Regions from separate parts of the Shewanella sp. A22 genome, predicted to be linked through region 2. Evidence: predicted binding sites of a transcription regulator. Region 2 holds the regulator's gene; each other region holds the start of a gene.
What was found. The regulator sigma-54, encoded in region 2, starts transcription at its own class of promoters, with help from an activator protein. The targets are predictions, from matches to a motif close to GTTGGCACGNNNNTNGNNT.
Positions count from the first base shown of each region.

Region 1: flgF (flagellar basal-body rod protein FlgF) is a predicted target of sigma-54. The motif match lies at 3,992-4,010, and genes of this name have one in related genera.
Region 3: ACWXWT_RS04275 (TorF family putative porin) is a predicted target of sigma-54. The motif match lies at 2,474-2,492, and genes of this name have one in related genera.
Region 4: glnA (glutamate--ammonia ligase) is a predicted target of sigma-54. The motif match lies at 4,845-4,863, and genes of this name have one in related genera.

Region 1 covers NZ_JBSQBN010000026.1:23,332-31,023, reverse strand. The annotation lists gene flgJ (flagellar assembly peptidoglycan hydrolase FlgJ) at 1-593, opposite strand, end outside; gene ACWXWT_RS07000 (flagellar basal body P-ring protein FlgI) at 611-1,708, opposite strand; gene flgH (flagellar basal body L-ring protein FlgH) at 1,719-2,393, opposite strand; gene flgG (flagellar basal-body rod protein FlgG) at 2,403-3,191, opposite strand; gene flgF (flagellar basal-body rod protein FlgF) at 3,203-3,946, opposite strand; gene flgE (flagellar hook protein FlgE) at 4,185-5,567, opposite strand; gene flgD (flagellar hook assembly protein FlgD) at 5,624-6,409, opposite strand; gene flgC (flagellar basal body rod protein FlgC) at 6,433-6,849, opposite strand; gene flgB (flagellar basal body rod protein FlgB) at 6,852-7,250, opposite strand; gene ACWXWT_RS06960 (CheR family methyltransferase) at 7,387-7,692, opposite strand, start outside.
Region 2 covers NZ_JBSQBN010000094.1:10,122-17,813, forward strand. The annotation lists gene ACWXWT_RS15265 (calcium/sodium antiporter) at 155-1,117, shown strand; gene ACWXWT_RS15270 (KpsF/GutQ family sugar-phosphate isomerase) at 1,161-2,138, shown strand; gene kdsC (3-deoxy-manno-octulosonate-8-phosphatase KdsC) at 2,141-2,707, shown strand; gene lptC (LPS export ABC transporter periplasmic protein LptC) at 2,704-3,264, shown strand; gene lptA (lipopolysaccharide transport periplasmic protein LptA) at 3,251-3,832, shown strand; gene lptB (LPS export ABC transporter ATP-binding protein) at 3,829-4,560, shown strand; gene ACWXWT_RS15295 (RNA polymerase factor sigma-54) at 4,704-6,188, shown strand; gene hpf (ribosome hibernation-promoting factor, HPF/YfiA family) at 6,214-6,501, shown strand; gene ptsN (PTS IIA-like nitrogen regulatory protein PtsN) at 6,504-6,947, shown strand; gene rapZ (RNase adapter RapZ) at 6,944-7,692, shown strand, end outside.
Region 3 covers NZ_JBSQBN010000013.1:15,833-23,524, reverse strand. The annotation lists gene ACWXWT_RS04285 (PDC sensor domain-containing protein) at 171-1,145, shown strand; gene ACWXWT_RS04280 (PA3496 family putative envelope integrity protein) at 1,223-1,399, opposite strand; gene ACWXWT_RS04275 (TorF family putative porin) at 1,705-2,391, opposite strand; gene ACWXWT_RS04270 (HU family DNA-binding protein) at 2,707-2,979, opposite strand; gene ACWXWT_RS04265 (response regulator) at 3,135-3,932, opposite strand; gene ACWXWT_RS04260 (hypothetical protein) at 4,042-4,446, opposite strand; gene ACWXWT_RS04255 (DUF4240 domain-containing protein) at 4,513-5,022, shown strand; gene ACWXWT_RS04250 (DUF3016 domain-containing protein) at 5,222-5,746, shown strand; gene ACWXWT_RS04245 (EAL domain-containing protein) at 5,748-7,490, opposite strand; gene ACWXWT_RS04240 (prephenate dehydrogenase) at 7,628-7,692, opposite strand, start outside.
Region 4 covers NZ_JBSQBN010000076.1:6,348-14,039, reverse strand. The annotation lists gene glnG (nitrogen regulation protein NR(I)) at 1-99, opposite strand, end outside; gene glnL (nitrogen regulation protein NR(II)) at 136-1,173, opposite strand; gene ACWXWT_RS13725 (DUF4124 domain-containing protein) at 1,313-1,837, opposite strand; partial or broken gene ACWXWT_RS13720 (hypothetical protein) at 2,006-2,248, shown strand; gene ppnP (pyrimidine/purine nucleoside phosphorylase) at 2,199-2,504, opposite strand; gene typA (translational GTPase TypA) at 2,673-4,484, opposite strand; gene glnA (glutamate--ammonia ligase) at 4,966-6,375, shown strand; gene ACWXWT_RS13700 (Lrp/AsnC family transcriptional regulator) at 6,704-7,174, shown strand; gene ACWXWT_RS13695 (DUF2959 domain-containing protein) at 7,537-7,692, opposite strand, start outside.

The DNA.
Region 1 (7,692 bases), on a different contig from region 2:
CCTTTGTTTTTTACTGCGTTAACATTTGCTTGCGGCAAACCTTTGCCTGCTTGTACCGCTTGGCTGGCTAATTGCTCACCACGTAACACTCTAGATAGCTTGTCCGACATAGGCAGCATCGATTCGGCGTTATCTATAACAGAATGAGATGCAGCAATTTGATCTTTTGGCGCGATGGCATCTAAAGTGTCTTTATCTAACGCTGTTGGCGGCGCGACAAACATGCTTGGGTTAACTTTATAATCGGTATTGCCACGCAGTACTGATGCTGGTGTAATTGGGCTTTCTTCTGGGTCTAATTGCTGAACCATTAACTCTGCAAGCCCTAGCATGCCTTTACCTGATAAATCGACAGACATCTGCTGATCGCGCATTTGTTCAAAAAATTCGGTCGTTTCACTGTTTAATGGACTGTCAGATTTAAATGCGGCATTGGCATCTCGCATGCTTTTCATTAACATTTGAATAAAAATACCTTCAAATTGCTTAGCCGCTTCTTTAAGTGCCCCCTTCTCGTCTTTCTGGGCGTGGACACGAAGTGAATCTAGTCCTCCTAGATCCAGAAAGTTCGATGAAGCTGACAACTTTTCCATAATCATTCCGACAATTATTAGATGATGATTAGTTCACCATGCAAAGCGCCTGCCATCTTTAACGCTTCGAGTATGGCAAGAACATCTGATGGTGCAGCCCCCACTAAATTCACGGCTCTGACAAGCTCATCAAGTGTGGTACCTGGATTAAACATAAACATACGACGATCTTTTTCTGACACATCAATTGTACTATTGGTGGTGACAACCGTATCTCCACCGGCTAATGCATTGGGTTGTGAAACCTGTGTTGCTTCAGCAATGGTGACGGTTAATCCACCATGAGTGACAGCCGCTGGCAGCAACTTAACGTTTTGGCCAACAACAATGGTGCCAGTACGAGAGTTAACAATCACTTTGGCTGACTCTTCTGCCGGTATGACTTCTATGTTTTCTAGTGTTGATAGAAATGACACTCGCTGTGATGCATCGCGTGGGGCACTCACTTGAATAGACGTCGCATCAACAGCTTTCGCCATATTGGGGCCGAGTAAATTGTTAATCGCATCTGCGGTACGTTTAGCCGTCGAAAAGTCTGAACGACGTAAATTAAACGTCAGGTAATCACCGCTAGCAAAAGGGCTAATAACACTACGTTCAACAATGGCACCGCTTGGGATCCTGCCTACCGTTGGCGTATTTTGAATAACTTGTGAACCATCCAATCCTTCGGCACTGAAACCACTTACAATTAAACTCCCTTGAGCAATGGCATACACATTGCCATCCACCCCTTTTAAGAAAGTTTGCAATAAGGTGCCACCACGTAAACTTTTGGCTTCGCCTAAACTCGACACGGTAATGTCAATATTTTGACCGGGCTTAATAAAAGCAGGCATCTCTGCGTGCACAGCTACCACCGCGACATTTTTTGAATTGGGACGAACTGAATCGGGTAAGTTAATGCCAAAGTTTTTAAGCATGGTTCTAAATGTTTGTTCGGTATAACGGGTTTTTTCTCCTGTACCAGGCAAACCAACAACCAAGCCATAACCCACTAATTGGTTACTTCGCACCCCTTGGATACTGGCAATATCTTTAATCCGTTCTGCATGTGCAGGTGCGGTTAACATTAATATTGACGCAATAACCGACACAATAAGTTTAGTTTTCATGCATTACTCCTTAAAAAGGCCACCAGTCACTCATAAAGAATGAACTCAGCCAACCGACTTTTTGGGAGTCAGCAAACGTACCGGTACCGCTATACTGGATACGAGCGTTAGCCACTCGTGTCGAATCGATTGTATTATCTGGGTTAATGTCTTGGCTGCGGATCATGCCGGTAACGCGGATAAACTCATCACCATTATTAATTGAAATCCACTTTTCACCACGGATGACCAAATTGCCATTACTGAGCACTTGAATAATATTGGCTGAAATGCTGCCGTCTAAGCTGTTTGATTGATCGGCGTCAGATTCACGCTTGGTATTCATACTGTCGCTATAACCCAAATCAATTGGGACACCACTTATCGACACATTTTTACCACCAGCATAAACTGGCTCTAAGTTTAAATCTGAACCTTTTTTGATTTCGTTATTAGCACTTTTAGATGCTTGAGTTGACTCTTTTAATGTCACGGTAATAATGTCGCCCACTCGATGAGCACGAATATCGGAATACAAGCTTGATGCTTGGCTATCAAGAAAAATAGATCCCGTTGCCGCCACTTGCGTCGGTGTGGTGTCTGGATATACCGGCGCATAAAATGGGTCATCAGCAATAGGCTTTTTTTGAGTAGAACTACAGCCAACCAATAACACTATTGACGCTAACGCAATGTATTTAATCATGTTAGCTCCTTAGAGATTCTGATTAATATAAGACAGCATCTGATCTACCGCAGAGATAACTTTAGAATTCATCTCATAAATACGCTGCCCTTGAATAAGGTTAACCAACTCTTCAGTGACATTTACGTTAGAGGTTTCAAGCGCGCCTTGGCGGATAGAACCTAAGCCATCTTGTGATGCCGTACCTTGGATTGGCGTCCCGCTTGCACCTGTTTCGGTATACAAGTTTTGTCCTAATGGATCTAAACCGGCCGGATTAATAAAGTCTGTCATGGTGAGCTGACCAATAACCTGACTGGCTGCAGTGCCAGGAGTTTGCACAGACACTTCGCCTCCTGCAGATACGGTAATACTCGTTGCATCATCAGGGATTGTAATTGGAGGCTGGACAACATAACCAGAACCTGGCGTTACGATTTGACCGGTATCATCTAAGCTAAACTGACCATTACGAGTGTAAGCAGCAGTGCCATCTGGCATTTGCACTTCAAAAAATCCTGAACCTTCAATCATTAAATCTAATGAGTTGTCAGTGGTGAGCATGTTGCCTTGAGTAAACATCTTTTGGGTGGCAACAACCTTAGTACCCGCCCCGATATTTAACCCATTAGGCAACTTACTATTATCTGAGCTAATGCCACCTGCTTGATTAACCGTTTGATAAAGTAAGTCTTCAAATACCGCACGACTTTTCTTAAATCCAACAGTACTGGCGTTAGCCACGTTATTAGAAATAACCGCAATGTTGGTTTGCTGGGCATCGACACCTGTTTTACTTATCCATAACGCTGGATGCATAATAATTACTCCTAACTAATTCTCATCAAGGAAGTGGACGCTCGATCAATTTCTTCAGCGTTCTTCATCATTTTGACTTGCATTTCGTATTGACGCTGAATATCAATCATGGCGACCATTTCATGCACAGAGTTCACATTACTGCCTTCAACCGCACCGCTCTCAACTTCAACCCCAGGGTTATTGGGTGCATTACCACCTGCAATAAGCCGAAATAAGCCATCTTCACCGCGCATCAAGTTCTCGTTACCAGGATTAACTAACTTAATCCTCGCGACCTCTTCAACCACCTCAGCTGTCGCCCCTTGTGGTCGAACAGAAATGACGCCATTGGCTGAAATTTGTACTTTTTCAATAGGAATAGGTAACACAATAGGGCCAGAATCCCCCATGACCGGACGATTACTGCTATTCAATAACAAACCGGTACTGTCAAATTTCATGCTGCCTGCACGGGTATATGCTTCTGAGCCGTCGGCCGCTTGCACAGCAATCCAACCATCACCTTTAACGGCAATATCAAGGTCACGACCTGTCGTTTTAATCGGACCACCGTTAAAATTACTGCCAGGACTCTCAATCATAGAGAACACTCGCGTTGGTAAGCCTTCACCGAATGCCTGCATTGAACGGGCTTGGACCATGTCAGCTTTAAATCCATCAGTATTGGCATTGGCAAGATTATTAGCACTGACCGCTAACGCATTCATGCCTTGCTTTGCACCACTCATGGCAACATAAAGAAATTTGTCCATTTTTGCTCCGTCAAACTTTCTGCACAAACAATATACACAGAGAACAAGCAATCATCATGCCAAATGATACTTTGTATTTCATGGTGTTTTAATTAATTGAAATTTAATGATAAAAATGAATATAAAACGATTAACTTGTGTCAAAAAAATATCGATAAACAGAAGAGGAATATGAGTGAAAAATATAAAGGCAAGGTGTTGCCGTAAACGGCAACACCTATAATAACGCGTGGTTTAATTAACGGATCTGTAATACCGTTTGATTTAAGGTATTGTTCACTTCAAGCGTTCGCGAGTTAGCTTGGAAATTACGCTGTGCCGAGATTAAATCAACCAATTCGGTGGTTAAATCAACGTTAGATTGCTCAAGTGCTGAAGATTTAATACTACCAAATGTACCACTATTGGCTTCACCGGCTAATGCAGCGCCTGAATCTAAACTGGCTTTCCAAGACGTATTCCCCACCTGAGAGAGTCCTTGCTCGTTAGCAAAGCGTACTAATGCCACCCGTGATAACGGAACAGTTGAACCATTACTGTAACTGGCGGTAATCAAACCATCAGAACCAATACCAACATTGGTTAATCGGCCAACGGTAATACCGTCTTGACTCAACTCGGTCACTTCAAACGAAGAGGCATATTGGGTTGGATTATTAAATTTCACCGTAAGCGTTTGAGTACCATCTGCCCCAGGGCCTAAAGCCTCTGCACCACCAGCACCAAGTACCTCTGTAGTAATCGTAACGGGGTCACTGCCAGTATAAGTACCAGCAGAGTTAAACTTAAGCACAGCACCAGACCATGTTGTACCATCATTTGGGTCTGTTGCCTCTGCTCTACCTAAATTGGTGCCATCACCAGCACCGTCACCATCAGCATCAGTGTCATAAGTGCCTGCACCAGTTGCCACATTAACAGGGTCGCCATCTACAGCGTAAAAAGCCAACCAGTTACTTTCGCCAGTATAGGAACCATCAGTAGGCTTAATAAAGTAAGTGGTCATAATATGCGACTCACCTAGCGAATCATAAATAGTGACCGAAGTAGAGTTGTTAAAGGTATCAGAATCATCTGGATCAAAATTAGCAGGATCAAGTGCTGTTTCACCAACATCAAGGTTCATCTGCAAACCAACATTTCCGGTTTGCACTGGGCTACCCGCCTTGTCAGGGATCTTAATCGGTTGAGTTGTAGTTAAACTCACTGAAGTTGAGTTGCCATCTTCATCCACTGGGAAACCTTGTAAAAAATTACCCGCAGCATCAACCATATAATTATCTGAATCAACTTTAAATGCACCGGCTCTAGTATAAGATAAATCCTGCGTATCTAAGCCTGATGAAGTAACAAAAAATCCGCTACCACTTATCGCCATATCCAGCGAGTTGCTGGTAAATTGTAAGCTACCTTGATGAAACTGTTGGGCAACTTGCGTAGTGGTAACACCTCCACCCACTGTTGTTTTACTGTTTGCAAAAATAGAATTAGCATACACATCGGCAAATTCTGCTCTAGATTCTTTAAAACCAACGGTATTAACGTTAGCAATATTATTCGCGGTTGTATTTAAGTCTTTTTGTGCGGCAGCGATACCACTCAATGCAATGTTAAATGACATGTTTCACCTCTTACAATTAATTTGTTTATGACCACAGCCAACTGTTGTTGACGGTATTATGTTTCAGATACTGCAAGTACGTCAGATAACTTAATTCCACCGATTCCGCGTAAATTCAAAATAGCACCAGTTTCAACTGTGCCTAATGACACACTAGTAACATGAGCATATGTCGACACCGCTAAATCTTCAGATGTTCCATCCACTATACCACTGGCCTTAATGCTATAATCACCGGCTTTAACTGGCTCGCCATTTTTATCTAAGCCATCCCAAGTAACATCAACATTACCGCCTTCACTACCATCAACTTCAAAACTTCTCACTACCTGGCCTGATTTATCTTCAATTTTGACCATAATGGTTTCAATTGCAGACGGCGTGCTGATCACTCCGCTTATTTCAGTGCTTTCAGTTGAAATGGCACCTGTATCAGAAGGGATAAGCACTTTGCGACCCACTAAGCCAGAAGCCTGCAACGCTTGGCTAGAACTCATTACAGTATTCAAATTAAGAATTTCATCATTAAGATTTGAAATCCCATCTACTGTCGAGAATGATGCCATTTGCGCAATCATTTGATCGTTATCAACAGGTTCAAATGGATCTTGCATCGACAGCTGTTGACTGAGTAGAGCAAAGAAATCTTCTTGCTTTAACATCTGGTCATTAGCTTCAGGTATCACACTTCCTTCAGGTAAACGAATTCCATCAAGAAAAGGATTACCCGTAGTCGTGCTGGTCGTATTTGTCTGTACTGTACTCTTGGTCGACGCACTTGTATTAGATGCGCTACTGGATTGTTGCGGTAAAGACTGACTGTAAGCATTAACGAGGCTCATTGTTACCTCCTTGAATAATCATACTATTTACCCATCCTTAACGTCTGTTGCAACATAGATTTCGTTGCATCAGCCACCTGAACATTCATTTGATAAGAACGTGATGCAGAAATCATATCTGCCATTTCCTCCATCACATTGACATTAGGTTTATAAATAAAACCATCACCATCCGCCAATGGATGATCTGGTGAATACTCTTTCAATAAAGGTTTGTCACTTTCGACAATCCCTTTAACATTCACACCAGGTGAACTGTTTTGTTGACCATTAGCTTTTAGCATTTCGGCTTCAAAAACCGGATGACGCGAACGATAGGTTTGATCAACACTACTTGAGACAGAATCAGCATTCGCAATATTACTGGCAGTCGTATTTAAACGAATTGACTGCGCTGACATACCCGAGCCTGATACATTGAAAATATTAAATAAACTCATAATTAATCACCTCGCAATGCTTTGCGCATACCGTTAAATTTTCCTTCAAGAAAACCTAAAGACATCTGATATTCGAGTGCATTTTGCATAAATGCTGACTGCTCTTTCTGCGTATCAACCGTATTACCATCACCAGTATCAGCTTGATTTGGCACACGATACTGAACGTGTTGCTGGCTTAGAGCCGCTAGGTCAAAATGTTTATCTGTGGTTTGGCTCATACTTAAGCCTTTCTGATGCGTGCTTGCCGCTTGCATCGCAGAAGCAAAATTAACATCTTGAGCTTTATAATGAGGAGTGTTGGCATTGGCAATATTACTTGAAATCACTTCTGCTCTTTGAGCTCGTACGCCCAAAGAATATTGGTGAACACCTAATGCATTTTCGAAATTAATCGCCATAAAATTGCCTCCATCAACTAACTGATAGATTTAAAGCAAAGATGATGCCAACATTTCAACAAAAGGAGTAATAAAAAGGATAAATAAACATGCCGACGAACGCCGGCACATAGAACACAATAATCTATTGTTTTATCTAGGTTTTCTTTTGGTAATAAATACCAGGGTTGCAGCGGACCATATTAAATTCATCACTTAAGCCAGCAAGAGATTCTGACGCACCTAAAAATAAAATACCGTTAGGATTAAGTGCGGCAGCAAATTGCCGCAAAATCTTAGACTTTGCCTCTGGAGCAAAGTAAATCAGCACATTGCGGCAAAAAATAATATCGTACTTACCTAATAAGCTATAGCTTTCAAGGAGATTATGCGCTCTAAAATTCACCAAACGTTTTACAGTATCTTTTACTTTCATGTTACCCGAAGGCAAAGAATCAAAAAA
Region 2 (7,692 bases):
AGTTGAAGCGCAAATTGTACTGTAATTGTCGATTAAGCGACAACTATATCCATGTAAGCAGATATAAATACGGGGACAATTTCTGTGCAATGCTTTCAATTTGATAAAAATCCAGCGAAAATGCTCACCAATTTATGTTCACCACCGGAATCTCATGCTAGTTAATATCCTAATGTTAGTTGTTGGCCTTGCTGTTTTAGTTTGGAGTGCAGATAGATTTGTTTATGGCGCCGCAGCTTTTGCGCGCAATTTAGGTTTGCCCCCGATGCTAATTGGACTCACCATTGTTGCAATGGGTAGCTCTGCCCCTGAAATGTTTGTTGCCGCCACCGCTTCAATGGATGGTATGCCTGATACAGCCATTGGTAACGTGTTGGGCTCAAATATTGCTAACATTACCTTAATTTTAGGATTAACCGCATTATTAGGTGCTATTAGTGTCGATTCCAAAACCTTAAAACGTGAAATACCTATTATGTTAGCGGCCACAGTATTTGCGGGTTACACCTTGCATGATAATGTGTTGTCACAAGCTGAGGGCATCATGCTTCTTGTGGTACTTTTGCTATTAATGGGGTATTTCATTTGGCAAGCGACTCATGATAAAGCCCCCGACAGCTTAGATAGTGAACTAGAATCAGAGATCCCTAAAAATGTGCCAACCTTTCATGCTATCATTTGGCTCGTTTTCGGTATTATATTACTTCCCGTTTCAGCCAGTTGGATGGTTGATGGCGCTGTAGGTATTGCAAAGTTTTATGGGTTGTCAGATCTTGTGATTGGCTTAACCATTATCGCGGTGGGAACAAGCCTCCCCGAATTAGCAGCCTGTATCGCAGGCGTAATAAAAAAAGAACACGACCTTGTCATAGGGAATATTGTTGGGTCGAACTTATTTAACATTCTTGCCGTACTAGCGTTACCTGGACTGATTGCACCGGGTGAAATTGATGCCTCAGCCAGTGGCAGAGACTTCTATATGGTATTGGGCACCAGTGCAGCATTAGCCGTTTTAGTGTTATCCAGTGGAACTAAGCAACAACTGACTCGTTGGCATGGTGCACTATTATTAATCACCTTTATCGCGTACCAATTTGTTGTATTTCAATCTCATTAGATTGGAGCATAAAGGTAAAAATTAAGCTAAAAGAGAGATTCGAATGGTAAATCAAACTCAATTTCGTCAATGGGGTCGTAAAGTCATTGATATTGAAAAAGCTGCTTTAGATAATTTGTATCAATATGTGGATTCGGTTGAGTTTGGCCAAGCATGTGAACTCATATTGCAATGCAAAGGCAAAGTCATTGTCATGGGAATGGGGAAGTCGGGCCATATTGGCAATAAAATTTCTGCGACGTTTGCGAGTACTGGCACCCCAGCATTTTTTGTACATCCCGGCGAAGCAAGCCATGGCGATTTAGGCGCCTTAGCAAAAAATGATATTGTACTTACCATATCTAATTCTGGTGAATCAAGCGAAATACTCACATTAATGCCAGTAATACAACGAATGGGCGTTCCCGTTATTGCGATAACAGGCAAACCAGATTCTAATATGGCACGCTTATCTAAAATCCATTTATGCATTCAAGTACAAGAAGAAGCCTGCCCACTCGGATTGGCACCAACCTCAAGTACGACAGCAACATTAGCAATGGGGGATGCGTTAGCCATTGCTTTATTACAAGCAAAAGGTTTTACCCGCGATGATTTTGCCTTATCGCATCCAGGTGGATCGCTTGGACGGAAATTATTATTAAAAGTAGACGATGTTATGCATCAAGGTGATGATTTACCTATCGTCCATAATGATATCTGTATTACTGACGCACTTTATGAAATTTCTAAAAAAGGCCTCGGTATGACCGCAGTCGTAGATAGCGCCGCTACACTTGTGGGGATTTTTACTGATGGTGATTTGCGTCGAGTCATTGATGCAGACGTCAATCTGAGAACCACATCAATTGCCCTGGTGATGACCCAAAACTGTGTCACCTGTCCTGCTGGGATTTTAGCAGCACAAGCACTGCAAATTATGGATGAAAAAAGCATCAACGGATTGATTGTCGTCAATGAAAAACACCAACCGATCGGCGCACTAAACATGCTCGATATGGTTAAAGCAGGAGTGATTTAACCATGTCAGAATCAACCTCGTTTCACCAAGGATTTTATGGCCCTATCAGCGATGATATTTGGCAACGCGCTCAAAAAATTAAACTGTTAATCTGTGATGTTGACGGAGTATTTTCAGATGGACGTATTTATCTCAGTAATGCTGGCGAAGAGCTAAAAGCCTTTCATACCCGTGACGGCTACGGAGTCCGCTCTATTCTCACTAGCGGCATTCATGTTGCCGTGATCACCGGACGTAAATCACAAATAGTCGAAAACCGTATGACAGCACTAGGCATCAAGCACATTTATCAAGGTATTGATAATAAGTTTTCGCCTTTTGAGCAACTACTATCTCTGTATAATGTTAACGCCGACGAAGTCGCTTATATTGGCGATGACATGGTTGATTTACCCGTAATGAGAACCGTTGGGCTTGCGGTATGTGTAGCAGACGGTCATCCTTTTGTTAAACAACATTGTCATATGACAACCACATTAAATGGTGGACATGGGGCGCTACGAGAACTTACAGACTTACTATTATTGAGCCAAGATAAATTTTCCAGTGCTCATGGTATGAGTATATGAATAGGATCACGCTAGGTATTGTTGCTTTTTTTGGGCTTGCTTTTATGTTGTACTGGCAAGCACAAGTCAAACGTAGCGAAATGAACTCTATAAAAATACGCGGTATTGAGCGTCCCGACTTTGTTGCCGATGACCTACGTACCACAGAATTTAACCAACAAGGTTTCATCGCAAGTAGAGTCAGTGCCGAACACATGGAACATTATGCATCCAGTGACATTACTCATTTTACCAAACCGATATACCTCATCTACCCTGAAAATGGTAAAGCACAGTGGCAACTAAGTGCCGACCAAGGGCAATTGAATAAAAATACCAGCAAAGTCATCTTAAAAAATAATGTTATTATTGATGCCATTGATATAGAAGAACCCCTGCAGTCACTGAGTACCCAAGCCGTTACAGTGGATTTAACCACCATGATCGGCACCTCAAAAGAGATGGTGTATATCAAAGGCAAAGGGTTTATTATTCAAGGTTTAGGTTTACATGCTGACTTGAATTCGCAAAAACTATCGCTACTCAGCCAGGTAGAAGGAATATATGAGCCACATTAATCGTCTCCATACTCACGCCAACGTCATACTATTAAGTGGCATTCTTTGCATGCTGAGTTTGCCTGCAATGGCAAAACAAGATGATCTTAAACAAGAGTTAAAAATTGCCGCGGTGAGCCAATTTGCTGACATTAAAAATAACCAAATCGTTTTTAATGGTCCAGTTAAAATTGTGCAAGGCAGCATTACTATCAATGCCGATCAACTACGAGCGTTCACCCCTGAAAATAGCACAAGTAAAAAGCTTATCGCCACGGGAAAACCAGCCACATTTTCACAAGAGTTAGACGATGGTCAAATTGGTACCGCTAGCGCTGACGAAATAACCTATGATCTTGCCACTACCACACTCACATTAACCGGTAATGCCAAACTTGATCAATCCGGTAGCCAAGTTACAGGTAATCGAATTAAATACAACATCAATGCTCAAGAGCTGATTGCAGAAAGTACTGGCAAAGGCCAAGATCGCGTAATCACTATTATTCAACCTGAGAATTTCCAAGACGAAACAGCACCAAAACAAAAGCTCCCAGAAATTCCAGTAAACAAGCAGATCAAACAATGACCCAAATAACCTTAACCGCTGAAAATCTAGCTAAAAGCTATAAAGCCCGTCAAGTTGTAAAAGATGTGAGTTTAACGGTTAAAACGGGCCAAATTGTGGGTCTTTTAGGCCCCAATGGCGCAGGTAAAACAACCACATTTTATATGGTTGTTGGGTTAGTCAAAAGCGATAAAGGTCGGATCCTAATTGATAATGATGACCTCACCGCCGACCCTATGCACCTTCGCGCCCGCAAAGGGATTGGTTACTTACCACAAGAAGCCAGTATTTTCCGCAAGCTGACAGTATATGACAATATTATGGCTGTGTTGCAAACTCGTAAAGAACTCAACACAGACCAGCGTATTGAACAACTCGAACATTTATTGGAAGAGTTTCATATTACTCATATTCGAGACAGTCAAGGTATGTCGTTATCGGGTGGTGAACGACGCCGAGTTGAAATTGCACGCGCATTAGCAGCCAACCCCAAATTTATTTTGCTCGACGAACCCTTTGCTGGTGTCGACCCAATATCGGTTATCGACATTAAAAAAATTATCCAACAGCTTAAAAGCCGTGGGCTGGGGGTATTGATTACCGACCATAATGTACGTGAAACACTCGATGTTTGTGAACGGGCCTATATTGTTAGCCAAGGTAATTTAATCGCCGAAGGCACACCTGATGAGATATTAAGCAATCAGCAAGTTCGCGCTGTGTACTTAGGTGAACAATTCAAGCTATAGTTACTTTAGTGGCTTTTTAACCTATCTAACTCATTTCGTTGAACGATATCTAAATAGCTATAAGTGTCATTGATGTACGTGATAATCCATAACAGTTTTTCGAGATTGTCATTTTATGAAAATCATCTAGGGATAAGCGGTAAATGAAAGCGTCACTCCAACTCAAAATGGGTCAACACTTAACCATGACCCCCCAACTGCAGCAGGCTATTCGCCTACTGCAGTTATCGTCATTGGAGCTACAGCAAGAAATCCAGCAAGCATTAGACTCAAACCCATTGCTTGAAATAGAAGATGAGTTTTCTGATGCAAAGGACACAGCCAAAGAAAGTCGAGATCAAGCAGATACAGACTTTAGTGACAACAGCATCGTCAACATTGAAAAAGACACCTCTACTGTCGATACAGCAGAGTCCATGACCAAAGAAACAATGGATGATCTTGCAATGGATACTACATGGGATGAAGTGTATACCGCTTCTCCTATGTCAGGTTCTGGTAGCGCTAGTATGCGTGATGATGACATGCCATTCCAAGGTGAAACCACCGAGGGTCTTTATGAACATTTAGAATGGCAAAAAAACCTCACACCGTTTTCCGATACCGATCTTGCCATTGCCACCGCAATTATTGATGCGATTGATGAACGAGGCTATTTAACCCAAAATACCGAGGATATCCTCGAAGCTATGGGGGATGAAAATGTTGAACTCGACGAAGTTGAAGCGGTGTTAAAACGGATCCAACACTTTGATCCTGTTGGTGTAGCAGCGCGTGACTTAAGTGAATGCCTATTAATTCAATTGGCACAATTTTCCAATACCACCCCCCATATTGATAATGCTCGTCTATTAATTAAAGACTATTTAGACTTAATTGCTGGACGTGACTTTAGATTGTTAATGCGCAAAACGAAGTTAAAAGAAAATGAATTACGTGATGCCATAGCACTAATCCAGTCACTCAATCCTCGCCCAGGATTATCCATTACAGCCGTCGACGATGAGTATGTCATTCCTGATGTCACCGTGTTTAAAAAAAATGGCCGTTGGGTAGTAGAATTAAATCCAGATAATATGCCAAAAATTGGTGTTAATCAGCAATATGCAGCAATGGCGAAAAGCAGTAAAAATCCGTCTGACAGCCAATTTATACGTGGCCACTTGCAAGAGGCTAAATGGTTTATAAAAAGTATAGAAAGTCGTAATGAGACTTTACTCAAAGTGGCAAACTGCATTGTAAAATTTCAGCAAGGCTTTTTTGAATATGGTGAAGAAGCCATGAAGCCTATGGTATTAAATGATATTGCAGAAGCTGTAGAAATGCACGAATCAACCATTTCACGAGTAACAACACAAAAGTATATGCATACCCCGCGGGGCCTATTTGAACTAAAATACTTCTTCTCTAGCCATGTCAGTACCGACGATGGTGGAGAGTGCTCATCAACCGCGATTCGTGCTTTTATCAAAAAGCTGGTAGCAGCGGAAAACCAGAAAAAACCACTGAGTGACAGTAAAATGGCTCAACTTCTGGCTGAACAGGGTATCAACGTTGCTCGTCGTACGATAGCAAAATACCGTGAAGCAATGCTCATACCGCCCTCAAACCAACGTAAGAGTTTATAACCTACAGGGTAATGGAGGATTTTTAATGCATATAAATCTATCTGGACATCATATCGACATCACCGAATCTTTACGTGAATACGTTCATGGTAAATTTTCAAAGCTTGAACGACACTCAGATCAGATCAATAATGTACACGTTGTGCTCAATGTAGAAAAATTACAACAAAAAGCAGAAGCAAGAATCACCCTAAGTGGCACTGAGATTTTTGCCATGTCAGAAAATACTGACATGTATGCTGCAATAGACGCCCTGATCGATAAACTCGACCGTCAGGTAATTAAACACAAAGAGAAGTATACAAAACACTAACGATGGAACTTTGTACCATCCTGCAGCCGGAATGCACTACCTGTGCCACACCGGGCAGTAAGAAAAAAGTACTGGAACTCATCAGCGATTTAGTTGCTGCCCAGTACCCAACCCTGTCTTCGCAAGAGGTTTTTGAAAGCCTTTTAGCGAGAGAGAAAATGGGTAGCACAGGTATAGGAAATGGCATTGCGATACCTCATGGCCGATTAACGACCATCGATCACCCCATCGCAATATTTATTAAATGTGAAGAAGCCATAGCCTTTGATGCTATCGATAAGCAGCCCGTGGATATTTTATTTGCTTTATTAGTGCCTGCAGATCAGTGCCAGCAACACTTAAGCACATTATCAAGCATGGCTCAAAAGCTCAGTGATAAGCAAATATTGAAACAGCTTCGTAAAACTCACGACGCAACAGAACTTTATCAGGTTATTACTGCATGAAACTTGTCATAGTATCGGGACGTTCAGGCTCAGGAAAATCAGTAGCCTTAAGAGTATTGGAAGATCTAGGATATTATTGTGTAGATAATTTGCCTTTACCTCTCATTGGCGCATTATTAGCTCAGCTCAAAGGCAGTAATGATCTGGTTGCCATTAGCGTTGATGTACGCAATATTGCAGAACAAGGTAAAGTACTTCAAGACCAATTAGCACTACTTGAGAACGACACTGAAATTATCAGCTTCTTTTTAAATTCCAATGACAAAGTATTGCTTAAACGTTACAGCGAAACTCGTCGATTACATCCGTTATCTAAAAATCACATTTCACTGCAAGAAGCGATCAAGCTCGAAGGGCGTTTACTTGAGCCGATAGCAAAAATTGTAGACCATTACATCGACACTTCAGCACTGAATATCTACGAATTAAGCGACCAAGTTAGGCAAATTTTATTAGGCAGTGTTGATAAAGAGTTAGTGATTAACTTTGAGTCTTTTGGCTTTAAACACGGCATGCCAACAGAAGCAGACTTTATGTTTGATGTACGCTTTTTACCCAACCCACATTGGGAAATAGAACTACGCCCATTTACGGGGTTAGACGAACCCGTACAGGAGTTTTTAGGGCGTCAGCCATTAGTTAATAAGTTTATTTGGCAAATTGAAAACCTATTTGAAACTTGGATGCCACATTTAGAACGTAATAATCGTAGCTATCTTACCATCGCAATTGGTTGTACTGGTGG
Region 3 (7,692 bases), on a different contig from region 2:
CACAAAACAGCAATGAAAAAATTCACCGTAATGAGCACTCTTTTAGTGCATTCTATCTCGTATTCTCACATTATTTAAAAATTTATTTTTTAAGTTACTAAAAGTATTCATTAATTTTTTTGGCATTAAAACTGCTTTATCTAAAGTCGGTATACTTGAAAGGAAAATTTATGGCAGCGATGAGCTATTTAAGTGTGATTGAGCGTTATCATGAATATGAACACTTAGTGCACGAATTATTAGAGTCTATTTTGATTGGTGTGGGAGATATTAATTTATTTGAACAACCCATCTCAGCTAAAATTTTTGAAGAGATGGCGATAAGTTATCCCTTCGTGGAACTCATTTATTTGCTTGATGAGCAAGGCATACAGATTTGCCCCAATATCAGTGTCATTAATCAACAAGTTAAATTGCTGACTTGTGGTCATTATGCCGATCGAAGTCAACGACCTTATTTTACTCAATTGTCAGCCACTAATACTGTTCATATTACTCGACCTTATTTATCTAATGCCGGCGGCGGATTATGTTTGTCGGCATCGCAAATGATTAAGTCGACTACGGGGCAAGTGGTTATTGTTGTCATTGATGTCAACTTAACGCGGTTAATTGAGTTTATGATGGGTGACAGTGCTAGACGTAAAATGTCGCCATTTTTCAAAAGTATTTATGCCGCAATTGTGCTTGGCCTTTTTATATTGGTTAGTGTACTAATGTGGACGGTTATCCGTGATATTTACGCTTTGTTTAACCAAATATCCACAACCCATGATCCGCTACAGCCGTTTGGTATCATTATTTTTCTCACGTTGGCATTAGCCATTTTTGATTTGGGCAAAACCATTTTGGAAGAAGAGGTTTTGATGCATAAAGATATCTTCCGCCACAGTTCGACGCGAAGAACGATTACACGGTTTATTTCAACCATTTTAATTGCTATTTCAATTGAAGCGTTGTTGACTATGTTTAAAGCGTCGTTAGGTGAGAAGCAATATATAGAGCCAGCAATTTTGATGATGTTAGCGGTTGTTGGCTTGCTAGTGGGCTTAGGAATATATGTATACTTAGGCGCGAAAGCGGAATTACTACTCACACAGGCGCAAGCTGGTAAGCATGCGCGTCGGGAGCAGGTAAAAAATTAATGCTAGATTTAGCCTAGCCGCCGCTTACAACAGCTAAACAGACAGGGATAAACGCGATAACCGTTTATCCCTATTTTTTAGAAAAAGTCGTCGTCACCAATTGCTTTACGTAATTGTGCTTGTTCGAGAAAATCTTCTAACCTTCGCTTTACTTGGCGTCTATGTTGTAGCGTCTCGGCGGATTTAACGTTTCTAGGCGTTGTCATCGCGTCAATTTCTGTGTCATCCGGCACTCTTTCTGTAAGATTAGCCATAACGAAACCCTCATGTAGAATAAAACGTGGATTGATTCAATGAGCATTTTCTAACTAAAAATTGATAAATAGGAAAGCAAAATATTTTGCCTGAACTGGACAGCATTTTTTGCCTTTCTATTTTGAGCTTAGCAGTAAATGTATTTCTTGCTAGTAAAACATAATGGCTATTATTGAGAGTGTGTGAGAGGTCAAATTTATGGATATTTTGACGTATAATTCCTCTCTATATGGATGAAAAAACGCCACCTTTCAATAAGGTGGCGTAGTTTATATTTAAAAATTAATTAGCGTTAAAGTCATCGCTATAGGCTAAAGCCATAAGAGTAACCTAAAACAATTTTTGCATCGCTGTCAGGTAAATCAGTGTCAGAAGCCATAAATGATACTGTTCCTAGATCCGTTTCAGCACTTAATGTGACGTTATAATCAGCATAAGTATCACCAAACAAATCTTCAACAACATCGCCTTGTGAGTAACCGTAATGTAATGCAAGGCTGAGTTTTTCTGTTAGAGGAAAACTGGCGTTCGCTTGTATGTAGCTCCAGTCTTTTTCATCTGCGGCACCAGATACGTCTGAGTCGGCATTGATGACTTTAGCGTAACCAACATCTAACCATTTCCATCCAAGTACTAAGGCAACCTCACCAAAATCAATGCTGCCACCCGCATCAGGGTAGGCATAGTAAAGGTAGCTGATGTCGTAGGTTAAGTCTTCAGTAAAGTTACCACCATAACCGCCATAAAGGTCTAATTCATAGCTTGTTTCATCACCAAAATCGACATTAGATGCCCAAGTACCAGCATAAAAGCCAGATTCATGAGCATAATCAATTCCACCTTGAATGGCTGCTTCATTGCTGGTTTGTGTTGTCCCGCGCCATAAATAATTTGATGTAGCACCAATATTGCCAGTGACTTCAGCAAGGGCTGAACTGCTCAATAATAAGCCTGTTGATAATGCAATTGCTTGATATAGTGATTTTTTCATCTTCATCCCTTAATATTTTATTATCATTGAGGCAGGTGTTTTTAATCAGATGCGCTCAATGTTGGTTTGTCTGATGATCAATTAGCGAATCGCATGCCAACTATTTTTTTCCTTTAAAGTTAATTGGTTATGGTTTTATTTGTGGCGTTGTTATAACTTTGTTGCAGCTTAATGATGCAGGCGTGCCCTTTTTTTGTGCAGTCCACTTGCGTTAAGGATAATGCTGCGAAGCATAGAAACTTGGGATAACAATGCGCTGGACATAAAAAAACCTCCACAGAGGAGGTTTCTCTCAAAAAAAGATGGTGCTAATAATTAGTTAACGCTATCTTTTAGTGTTTTTCCTGCTTTAAACTTAGGTACTGTAGCTGCAGCAATTTGAATTTCTTTGCCAGTTTGTGGGTTACGGCCGGTACGTGCGGCACGTTGAGTGGTTTCAAAAGAACCAAAGCCAACAATAGAAATTTTATCACCATTTTTCATGGCTTCAGTTACCGCTTCTTCGAAAGATTTTAGTGCGCGGCCTGCTTCAGCTTTCGTTAATTCCGCATTTTCAGCGATTTTTGCAATTAGTTCACTTTTGTTCATATTGATATTCTCTGCTTTCCATAGAAGTGTTTTTTAAAACATGATTAACATGCCACAAGCCATGCTGGTTTAAAAGCACTTTATCCCATAAATTCAGTATCTGTAATGGTTTTAAAGCAAAAACACTACAAATAATGCTCTCATTCGTCCTTTCATTACTCTTCTAATAGTTGGTAAAGAATTTTCTTTACTAACTGTGGTTCAAACGGCTTATCACATAAGGCGTTGACTCCGGCGCTAAATACATTACTTAGATGAGTATCGTTAGCTTCTGAAGATACCATTAAAATGGGGATGTGTGATTGTTGGCTGTGGTTACGAATATATTGTGTTAATGCCAGCCCATCGACAGAAGGCATGTTGTAATCTGTAATTACTAGATCATACATGTTGTCTTTCATGAGGTTGATAGCTTGTTCACCATCAACGGCTTCGGTAATCAGTTGCATGCCTAAGTTGCCAATAGTGCGTTTAATGACATTACGCGCCATACGGCTATCGTCAACTACGAGAACTCTAATGTTGTGTACGTCAAAGTGTCTTAAATCTAGTTCGTCATTACTCAGTAAATCAATGGTTGAATTGAGCGCTGTTGCTAAATGTTCTGCATTAAATGGTTTAGGTAAAATAGCGACTACACCAGACTGCCTAAATATTTCGAGCTGCTCACGGCGGCACTCACTCGACACTAACATAAATTGAATGTCATCTAATGCGGGCGTGCTTTTGATGTGCTGCAGTAAATCGGTTGCTTCACCATCGGAAAAATGCAGTGCACTGGCGATCAAATCAGGTTTATGGCGTTGAATAATCGCCTTTGCTTCAGTAATTGTTGCGGCAGTTTGAATGCTGCTCACCCCTTCTTGCTGAAGACGAGTAATAATAATTTTACGTTGAGTCTCAGAAGGCTCAAGCAATAGGATTGATAATTCACTCGGGGACAAACTAGTCATAATTTACATTCCACAGATAGCTGTACGATTTTGTTATTTTAATGTTGTTGGTACAGACAAACTATACACTAAAAAGTTTGGTAGAAGACAGACTACCTAGGAATAGCACTTATGTTTGTTTTTTAGCAAGATAGTTGCGTGTCACGTTCGAGAGCCCAACCCACCATTGAAACACCACTAAACTTACTGACATTAACCACAGAGGAAGCAATGGAATATTATAGCCTTGAAAAACAAGTTTGACGTCTTCAGGGGTGATTTGATAAGCAATCACCGCGGTGGTTGTTACTGCTGCTAATCCGAGGCTTTGTAAGCCGACATAGCTTAGAAGCAGCACTTTTGTCCATGTTGCACGTTTGAGTAAACCAATCGCAACCGGTATTACCCCTAATGTTAATAAATCAAATGCTTGGAAAGCTGTTGCTCGCCAAAGCGCAATAATGGCGAGTACAACATACAATGTAATCAGTAGTATGACTCTCATGGGCATCTGTGACACTGTTTTTTGGTTCATATTGGTCATCGCGCTAGAAAATTTGAGGTAGAATATCTCAAAAAATGGAGTGATGGGTATATTGTGATGACAGAAACACAGTTTTGGGCGCTAGTGACCCGTGATCAACCTGAGCAGTCTTCTGCCGATCTTGCACAGCGTTTACGGCAACAATTGCAAACCTTGGATGATGAAGCACTTAAAGCATTTGATAAAATGATGGGGCAACAATTGCGCCGCAGTTATTTATGGTCCATTTGGGGGGCTGCTTATATTATAACGGGGTGCGATTCTGATTATGCTTTTGCTGAATTTAGGTGTTTTTTGCTGTCGCTTGGCCAACAATGGTATGACAATATTATTGCTGATCCTGACTGCTTAGGAGAACTAGAGCAATGGCCATTAGTGGACGATTATGCTTACCCCTTTGTGGAAGACTTTGATTTGATCGCTGGACAAATCTATGAAGACCGTGTTGAACATGAGCTGCCGTTTGTCCCCGCAGGGGTAAACTCACCTGTGGGGAAAAAGTTCAGCACTAAGCCCAAAATGATGCGGCAACAGTATCCATTGCTGAGCGCTCGGTTTCCTTTTTAGGTGTGTTGAGTATGGATGACTAAGTCTGTTAAGTCTCGGTTCAGCTTAAGTGGATTATAGTGATTACATCGCAATGAGTGCTGACAATGAGCATTCAGCTTAGTGGCATTGCAATATGACTTGATAGTTTAAATAATCATTAAGTGTGATCGTTTTAGATGACTGTATTATATGCTTTTTATGCTTTTGGAGGTCGATTATGAACATAACATATTTACTGCTTGCTGTGGCAATAGTGTGCCCAGTAGCCATGGCCGAAGAGGCGCCAGAACCGAATCCTGTTACAGAGGTTGGGGTGGTTAAAATAGAATGGCAAAGCCCAAAAAATTTCCGTGATATTAAAAACTCAAATGAGATCCAGTCTCGCTTTGAAAAACGTTTATTTGAAACCTTAACAAAAAATATCAATAAGAAAGCGGAAAAAATCCTTAAGCCAGGACAAACATTGCAAATGCAAGTCACTAACCTTGATTTAGCTGGCGATATGCGGCCAACATTTGGTGCCATGCCAAATGATTTGCGTATTGTAAAAGATTTATACCCACCCAAAGCCACATTTAGTTACAGTGTAAATCAGGGGGATAAGGTGATTATTGCGGGTGATGAAAAACTCACCGATATGAATTTTATGTACAACTCGCGTCGTTTTAATGACAAACCATTTCAATATGAAACAAGTATGTTTGACGATTGGTTGCAAAAAAGCATCGCGCCTAAATTATAACTTAGGCTGATTCGGTGCGTCGCTCTTCAAGCAGGTAGAAACCATTTAGCGCGAGTTTTGCCTGCTTTTTTGCTTGGGCACTTAAGGTTGATAATTGATATTCAGTTGCCTGTTGTGTCACGTTTGGCGATAAAATTCCTATGGATAACGATACCAAGGGGTACTGGCATTGCTGTCCTTGCCTATCTTGAGCGCACATTGTTTGTGCCTGCCAGTGGGCTTCATTGTAAAAGCTGATTTTCAGCTGTTCAAACTGTTCAATAATAAGTTGGCAATTGGCTTTGGTGTCATCTTGCATGCTTATCATAACAAAATCATCGCCACCAATATGACCGACAAAACAATGTTCACTTTCATACGGTAAGACTAAGTTAGCCACCAATTGAATCACTTCATCCCCACGATAAAAGCCATAAATATCATTGTAAGGTTTAAAGTGGCTTAAATCTAAATAGGCTAAATAGTAAGATTTTTTCTGTAACCTTAAACGCTTAAGCTCTTCCTGTATGGGAACGTTACCAGGCAGGCTGGTGAGCGGATTTGCATGCCGAGCCATTTTTATTCGATGTTCGGTAATTCGTTGCAGTAAATCTTTGGTATGACCGATGCCGATAAGTTGTTGATGTCGTAAAATGATAAATTGTTGAGCGACTATATTAACGGAATCAGAGGTAAGCAATTGACTGACATTGGTGAGTGGTTCATTGGCATCTATGTGTAATACCTTGGTATCCATTGCGTGACGAGCTGGGTGGTTTTCATGTAATGCTCGGCCATATGGGGTGCTAAATAATTCCAGCAGCGTGCTGCGATTAACAATACCCAGCGGACGATGGTTCTCGATGATCACTATGGCTTGTAATGCAGGTTGCTCAGTAAATGTTTGGCTGAGCGTTTTAAGTTGTGTATTGGGAGACACCGTTATGGCATTAGTACATAAGCTTTCTGCGGTTTCACAATACCGAGTACTGGGTTGAGTAATGCTAATGTTCTGATCGCTGCTAAAAGAGGTATTGGGATGTAAGGCTGGGCGTCCTAAAAAATATCCTTGGCAATAGGTAATACCCAATTGTTTAAGCGTTGTGAGCTCTTCATTGGTTTCTATCCCTTCCGCTATTACTTTACAGGTTAAGTTTTGGCACAAATCAACAATAGAACGAACAAATTCCTGTTTTACTGCTGTGGTATCAATTTGATGAATAAAATGGCGGTCAATTTTCACGTAGTCTGGTGCTAGTTCAGACCACAAACGTAGCCCTGAATAGCCAGCGCCTAAATCATCAATAGCAGTTAAAAAACCTTGATTACGATAATGATTTAAACAGGATTTTAATAAATCAATATCGTCAGCTGGATATTGTTCAGACAACTCGATGACGACATCTGAAGGGCTAATACCCAATTGTCGAATGAGCTGTAATGTCATGCCTTTTGGATGGCTTGGATCAAGTAGAGCTTTAGGTGAAATATTAATAAAGAGCTTGCCATTAAGTTGGCGGGTATGAAAAGCATGCACCGAAATACTGCGGCATAAAGTTTCAAGTTCACTTAACAAGCCTTGCTTTTCTGCCGTGTCAAAAAGTGCAAATGGCGTGTGCAACGGACTATGTAGAGGGCCACGACTGAGTGCTTCTACGCCGTGTAATTGATTGGTTAAGACATTAAAAATTGGCTGAAATACAGCTTCGATAGCCTGTTGTTCAATGATATTGTCAAGTTCGCTCGCGAGTTGTAAAACCGTCATGTCTTGTTCTCGTTAAATAAATTACCCAACAACATGATGTTCGGTATTGTTACGATATAGAGACAAGTCTATGGCGAAATAATGACAAGATTATGTCAAAGCCCTTAACTTTAAATGGTTAAAGGGCTAGTGGGTTGTTATTTAGCAAGTTTAAATATTTGCAATGTTTGCAGCAAAGTGGCCATTTTTTTAATAAAAGCTT
Region 4 (7,692 bases), on a different contig from region 2:
ACTTGCTGTTGACAGTGATGCGCCTTGGAGTGCTTTTTCGAGAACCCATCGGATCGAGCTATCATCATCGAGGATCCAAACTTGTTCACTAATGTTCATGTTACTACCTCATTCTGCCTACAAAGGGCATGCTAGTTATTGTAATGGCAGGTTAATAATAAATTCGGTGTGACCAGGTGCCGAAATGCAATCAATACGGCCACCGTGTAGTCGAGCAATATTGTGTGCTATGGATAAACCTAATCCTGACCCTTCATCTCGTCCCGTTACCATAGGATAAAACAGGGTATCCAATAACTCCGCGGGAATACCGGGGCCATTATCAATAATGGATAATGCGAGCACGACTTTATAGCGTTGTGTCCCTATGGTGACTTGGTGCTGAGTGCGAGTTCTAATGATAATATCGCCACCACAATCCTCTAGGGCTTGAATAGCATTTTGCACTATATTTAGTACGGCTTGCTGCATTTGGTCAGGATCCATTTGGATATCGGGTATGGACGGATCGTAATCACGCAGTAAATGAATATTGTTAGGCAAGGTCATTTCAACTAACTTTACAACCTTTTGTATGATTTGATGGATATTGTGTTCAGTATGTTGTGTCGGGCGCTGTGGGCCGAGTAATCGATCAACTAAATTACGTAATCTGTCTGCCTGTTCAATAATTAGGCTGGTAAACTCTTTTAATTCGGGTGAATCAAGCTCTCGAGATAGCAGCTGTGCGGCCCCTCGAAGGCCACCCAATGGGTTTTTTATTTCATGGGCTAGATTACGGACTAAAAATTGGGCGGCTTGTTGTTGTGCGTCCATATTCAATTGTTGATGAATACGACGCTGCTGGTCCACTTGGCGTAATTCCAAAATACTAAGATTAATATCGTTTTCAATTGGCATTAAAGTGATATCAATGGTGTGATGCTGTCCATCTAAGGTGATTAATGCCGCAGTATTAACGGTTAACCCTTGACCCGCATCAATGGCATCGCGCAGCAGTTGTGGCTCTACGCCCATCAGTTGATAAAGCTCGGGAAGCGTTTGCTCAAGTAGCTTATGGTTACCGACGCCCAATAATTGTGCAGCTGCAGCATTGGCATAGCAAGGCTTAAGCTTGTTATTAATAACGAGCACAGCGGTGACTAAATGATTGAGAAGGTTATTTGTGTCCATTAGCCGTCCTAGTATTGGGTTGCACCATTATGATGCACCATATTGGTGCGCACCACAACCCTGAACACACAAGCATTAACGAAGAACCTCAGTCAAATATAAAAATATAAGTTATTAAATTAACTGTGTTTTATGTTGCTCACTTGGACTTTTTGATGGGTCCTAGTAGCGATGCTTGGTGAAGGAATATCTTTCTAGGAGAGCTTGATGCAAGGACTTTGCCGTTTTGTGTAACAGCATTCACAATAATGATATGTTCACCACGAAAAACGCCCTTAATTTCAAACGTAGGGGACGATTGTGGTTCAATGGTAATCAGCCCATCGATTAACAATGTGAGTAACGTGCCACGGGGTAATTTTGGGGCAACACTGACGTTAACCGTAAAGTCACCATTATTATCACGGATTGTCGCTTCTTCTTGTGGTGAGGTGATTGTTACCGTGTAGTGTATTTGAGTTTCTTCTTTAGAAGTAATGCTGGGTTTAGGGAGGGTTTTAATCGTAATATTATTTTGGGTATTTTCATTTAAATTAATGGCTTGTGCATTTTGTTTAGGCTCGTCAGAATAATGAACTTTACCATTCTCATCTACCCAACGATATACCGTTGCGGCAATGTTGGTGCTAATAATGAGCAAGCTAATAAGTAAAATAAGGCGCATGAAGTACTCCATTAAACGATAACTTTATTAGAGTAGCCGCTTTTAAAGAAAATATCAGCTTAACCTGTTTGGATAAGCTGAAAGTAAGCAATATGACTAGGGCCTGTTGAACTTTGCTGGTTAAATTTTGTTCGAGTTAAAAACGTTTTAATCGAGGCGAATGGATTGATGCCTAGTCATCTAAGCAAAATCCATTCAACAAAGAGTAAAACGTTTTTAGCAGAACCCTTCGGGCAGCGTTTGTTGGCCATTTTTACGGCGTTATCGACTTTTTATGTAGAATAACTACACCTCAAAGTCTCCGCCTTGTACAAATGGCCAGCAATTCGCTGCAAAAACAACCTTGAAAGATCAACCGGCCCTAAATATATTGGCAGCAATATTCTGAAATTTGCTCAGTTCGAATGCTGAAACTCACGTTGGGAGCAAGGGTAAATTGACTTTCAGCTGCGTAAGCAACCCATTCAGTTTGACCGGGTAATAACACGTCAAATTCGCCTGATATAACCTGCATAATCTCACCTTGAGCTGTCGCAAACTCATATTCACCTGGCATAACAACGCCTAGGGTTTGTTTGCTACCGTCTGCTAACACAATGCTTCTACTGACAACTTTACCGTTAAAATAAACATTGGCCTTTTTTGCGACACTGACGTTATCCAACATATTTTTATAATCTCCCTTAATTGATGTGACTTGAATCTATCTGTGTTTGAGTAAAATATCTAGCTAAATGTTTTCAAGTAATATTGCAGATAACAAAAAGCCCAGATGCAGGCATCTGGGCTTTTAGGTTGTATAAGTGGCTAATGTATTGGCCACTCACTGATACGATTAACCGCGGTTGTGGCGTTTACGTTCGTTCTCAGTGAGGTATCTTTTACGAACACGAATGCTCTTAGGTGTTACTTCAACTAACTCATCATCATCGATGAACTCAAGCGCTTGCTCAAGAGTCAGTGTGATAGGCGTGGTCAACACTTGTGCTTCATCAGTACCTGATGCGCGCATGTTAGTTAACTGCTTACCTTTCAAACAGTTCACTGTAAGATCATTCGAGCGAGCATGAATACCAACTACTTGGCCTTCGTATACTTCAGCAGCATGACCAATAAACAGACGACCACGGTCTTGTAGACCAAATAGTGCGAATGTAAGTGCTTTACCAGTAGCGTTTGAAATCAATACGCCGTTAGCGCGTTGGCCAATATCGCCACCTTTGTGCGGACCGTAGTGGTCAAATGAGTGGTAAATTAGACCAGTACCAGACGTTGCTGTTAAGAACTCTGTCTGGAAACCAATTAGGCCACGGCTAGGAATGACAAAATCGATACGAACACGACCTTTTCCGTCAAGCTGCATGTCTTTCATTTCAGCTTTACGCGTACCTAACTTCTCAATAACAGTACCTTGATGTTCTTCTTCAACATCAACGGTTACCGTTTCGAATGGTTCAAATAATTCACCATCGATTGTTTTCAAAATAACTTCTGGGCGTGATACTGCTAGCTCATAACCTTCACGGCGCATGTTTTCGATAAGAATCGATAGATGTAATTCACCACGACCTGATACACGGAAACGATCTGGGCTGTCAGTTTCTTCGACACGTAATGCTACGTTGTGAACCAATTCTGTTTGTAAACGCTCAAGGATATTACGAGAAGTAACATACTTACCTTCTTTACCTGCAAAAGGAGAAGTGTTTACTTGGAATGTCATTGTCAATGTTGGTTCGTCAACAGACAAAGGAGGCATAGCTTCTACATTACCAACAGCACAAATGGTGTCAGAAATTTTAAGCTCACCAAGACCAGTAATCGCAACAATGTCACCAGCGTTAGCAATTGCAACTTCAGTGCGTTCTAGACCCATGTAACCGAGTACTTGGCCCATTTTTCCGTTGCGAGTCTTGCCGTCTGCACCAATTATAGTAACTTGCTGGCCAGTTTTAACACTACCACGATTGATACGACCAACACCGATTACACCCACGTATGAGTTGTAATCAAGTTGAGAAATTTGCATTTGGAATGCGCCTTCAGCATCAGCGTCAGGGAAAGATACTTTCTCAACGATAGTCTGGAATAGCGGTGTCATGTCATCGCTTGCAACATCTGGATCTAAAGTGGCAAAACCATTTAATGCAGAAGCATAAACAATTGGAAAATCTAATTGTTCGTCAGTGGCGCCTAAGTTGTCGAATAAATCGAATACTTGGTCGATAACCCAATCTGGACGAGCACCAGGACGGTCAATTTTGTTGATAACAACAATTGGCTTAAGGCCCTGAGCAAAAGCTTTTTTGGTTACGAAGCGAGTTTGTGGCATTGGGCCATCTACTGCATCGACTAATAGTAAGACTGAATCAACCATAGAAAGAACACGTTCAACTTCGCCACCGAAATCAGCGTGACCTGGAGTATCTACGATGTTAATACGGTAGTCGTTCCATTTGATGGCCGTGTTCTTAGCCAGAATGGTGATACCACGTTCTTTTTCAAGATCGTTAGAATCCATTACACGTTCTGCGGCTTCGCCTCGACTTTCAAGTGTGCCAGACTGAGCCAAAAGCTTATCTACTAACGTGGTTTTGCCATGGTCAACGTGGGCAATAATGGCGATGTTACGTAAATTTTCTAACACGGATAAAACCTCTAATACCATCAAATAAAAATAGGATTTATAGCGACAATGAAGTTTAGTCACCATAAAAAAGCGTGCCATTCTACTTCACAGCGGCTTTTGTAGATAGGATTATTTTTGAACACATGTAAATTCATCGCTTGCTAAGCAGTAAAAAACAGCATAAAACGGTTATATATTAAGCATAACAGAGGTGTAATACAAAAATGTGACATTGGCTAAAACATCAACATAAACAAAGGTGCACTATTATGGACTTTTGCACCATGATGAAACATAGTGGTGCACGCAGTTGGTGCAAAATGATTATCCGAAAGATTCAGGTTATTTATCATCTTTTAAAAATCAAATAGTTAACGAACTGGCATGAATATCGCTTTATTGCAGGCAATTATGTGAAGATTCGTTTTCCAGATGCATCATCTGGTAAAGAACAAGATTATATTAAGGGACAACCCTTTACCCTACCGGAGGCTTGAGAATGTCAGTTGAATCAGTTTTAAAGCAACTTGAAGAGTTAGAAGTTAAGTTTGTAGACTTACGCTTTACCGACACTAAAGGTAAGGAGCAGCATGTTTCTATTCCTTCTCATCAAGTAGATGAAGATTTTTTTGAAGATGGCAAAATGTTTGACGGATCTTCAATTACAGGTTGGAAAGGCATTAATGAATCTGACATGGTATTAATGCCAGACGCGTCTACTTTTCTATTAGACCCTTTCACAGAAGAAACGACAGCGCTTATTCGTTGTGACATTTTAGAACCAGGTACAATGACTGGTTATGATCGTGATCCACGTTCAATTGCCAAGAAAGCAGAACAGTATTTAATCTCAACAGGTATTGCCGATACCGTATTAATTGGCCCAGAACCTGAGTTTTTCATTTTTGACGATGTTCGCTTTGGTACGGATATGTCAGGTTGCTTCGTGAAAATTGATGCAAAAGAAGCATCATGGAATTCTGGCAAGAGTTATGAAGATGGCAACACTGGTCACCGTCCAATGGTTAAGGGTGGTTACTTCCCTGTTGCACCCGTTGATTCTTCACAAGATTTACGTTCAGCAATGTGTTTAGTGCTTGAAGAACTGGGTCAGGTTGTTGAAGCGCATCACCACGAAGTGGCAACAGCGGGTCAAAATGAAATTGCCACACGTTTCAATACATTGACTAAAAAAGCTGATGAAATTCAAATTTTAAAGTATGTTGTTCATAACATGGCGCATGCTTATGGCAAAACAGCGACATTTATGCCAAAACCAATAGTTGGTGACAACGGTAGCGGTATGCATGTACATCAGTCTTTATCTAAAGATGGCGTAAACTTATTTGCTGGTGATAAATATGCGGGTTTAAGTGATTTAGCGCTTTACTACATTGGCGGCATTATTAAGCATGCTCGTGCATTGAATGCCTTCACTAACCCAAGCACAAACTCTTACAAACGTTTAGTGCCACATTTTGAAGCACCTGTAATGCTTGCCTATTCTGCACGTAACCGTAGTGCTTCAATCCGTATTCCAGTGGTTCCAAGTCCTAAAGGTCGTCGTATCGAAGCTCGTTTCCCTGATCCACATGCAAACCCATATTTAGGTTTTGCTGCTTTGTTAATGGCTGGTCTTGATGGTATTCAAAACAAGATCCACCCAGGTGAAGCGATGGATAAAGATCTATATGACTTACCTGCTGAAGAAGCGGCAGAAATTCCACAAGTTGCGACTTCATTAGAAAACGCATTGGAAAACCTTCAAGCTGACCATGAGTTCTTAACGAAGGGCGGTGTATTCAGTGAAGACTTTATTCAGTCTTATATTCAGCTTAAAACAGCAGAATCTGAGCGTGTTGCACGTACAACTCATCCACTAGAGTTTGAATTGTACTACAGCTTATAATTATGTAGAGCGATCGCCTTTGTATAGAGGCATGCATGTAAAAACCGATAAGTGATTATCGGTTTTTTGTTTTCTGTCAATTATATATTTGCATTTATACCAACCTGATTAAATACCTGAAAGACGCTGAACTGACCAGATATTTAATGAGATTGGTATTAAACAGCGCCTCAAATTGAAAAAACTTGAATGATTCTGATTGAGCACATAATTAATGGAATTGGTATCAATTGATTGTGTGATATATTGTAGTGGAATTCACTCCTGAATATGCTACTGATACTCATTAATCACTCAATGTACCTCTCAGTAATAAGTGACCTGCTTAATGGATAAGAAAGACGTCAAGTTATTAGAAATTTTACAACGACAAGGCCGTATGGCAATTTCTGAATTAGCCGATAAGGTTAATATGTCAGATACTCCTTGTTTACGCCGTGTAAAAAAGCTTGAGCAAGATAAAGTGATTGTTGGTTATGGCGCACAAGTTGATCCGCTGAAAGTAGGCTTAAGTGTTGTGGTGCATACTTCAGTTCGATTAACAGAACATACCGATCAATCGACAGCATTGTTTGAAGCAACAATGGCACAGTTACCTCAAGTAATGGAATGTGCTGTAGTGACAGGAGCTTATGATTATTTATTAAAAATTGTTGCTAAGGACTTAGTTTCCTATGAGCAATTTATCAAAAAATCACTCGGTAACCTCAAGTTTGTTGCCAGTATTGAAACCACAGTAGTATTGAAGCAAATTTTTAGCCGTACAGCATTACCCGTTGATGAGTCGCCAATTGAGTAATACGCGTTTGGTTCGAATCTAAAGTAAGTACCTTGGCAGAAAGACAGAGCACAACGACTTAGTATCGGTTGTTTTTTGGTATTTACATGTGTTTGAGCCATGGGGTTTGATCGTTTATAAACAAAGCGGCGCAAGTAATAACACTCAGCTTAATGAGGTTACTTCTGTGCAAAAATGATTTTATAATAAGTAATAAGATTGTTCAGGCGGGCCTTCCGGGCAGTGTGTGGTTTTTTACTTTACATATGCAAACACTATATTCCATAAGTTACGACTTGAAAAAACAACCACACACTACTGCGAATTTAGTTCGCAAGATCAATTGACTTCACCCTGCAATTATAACAAGGTAAAACGAAGAATTAACCTTGCTCCATTGACTCGATAAACTTATTCGATTCTGCAATCGATTTGTTCATTTCCTTAATCAAGCTTGAAATATCCGTCTGTAAACTCGCAAATTCCCCTTTAATTGCCCCAATAGCCTGTGCATTCAAGTTATGTTTTAAATACAACAT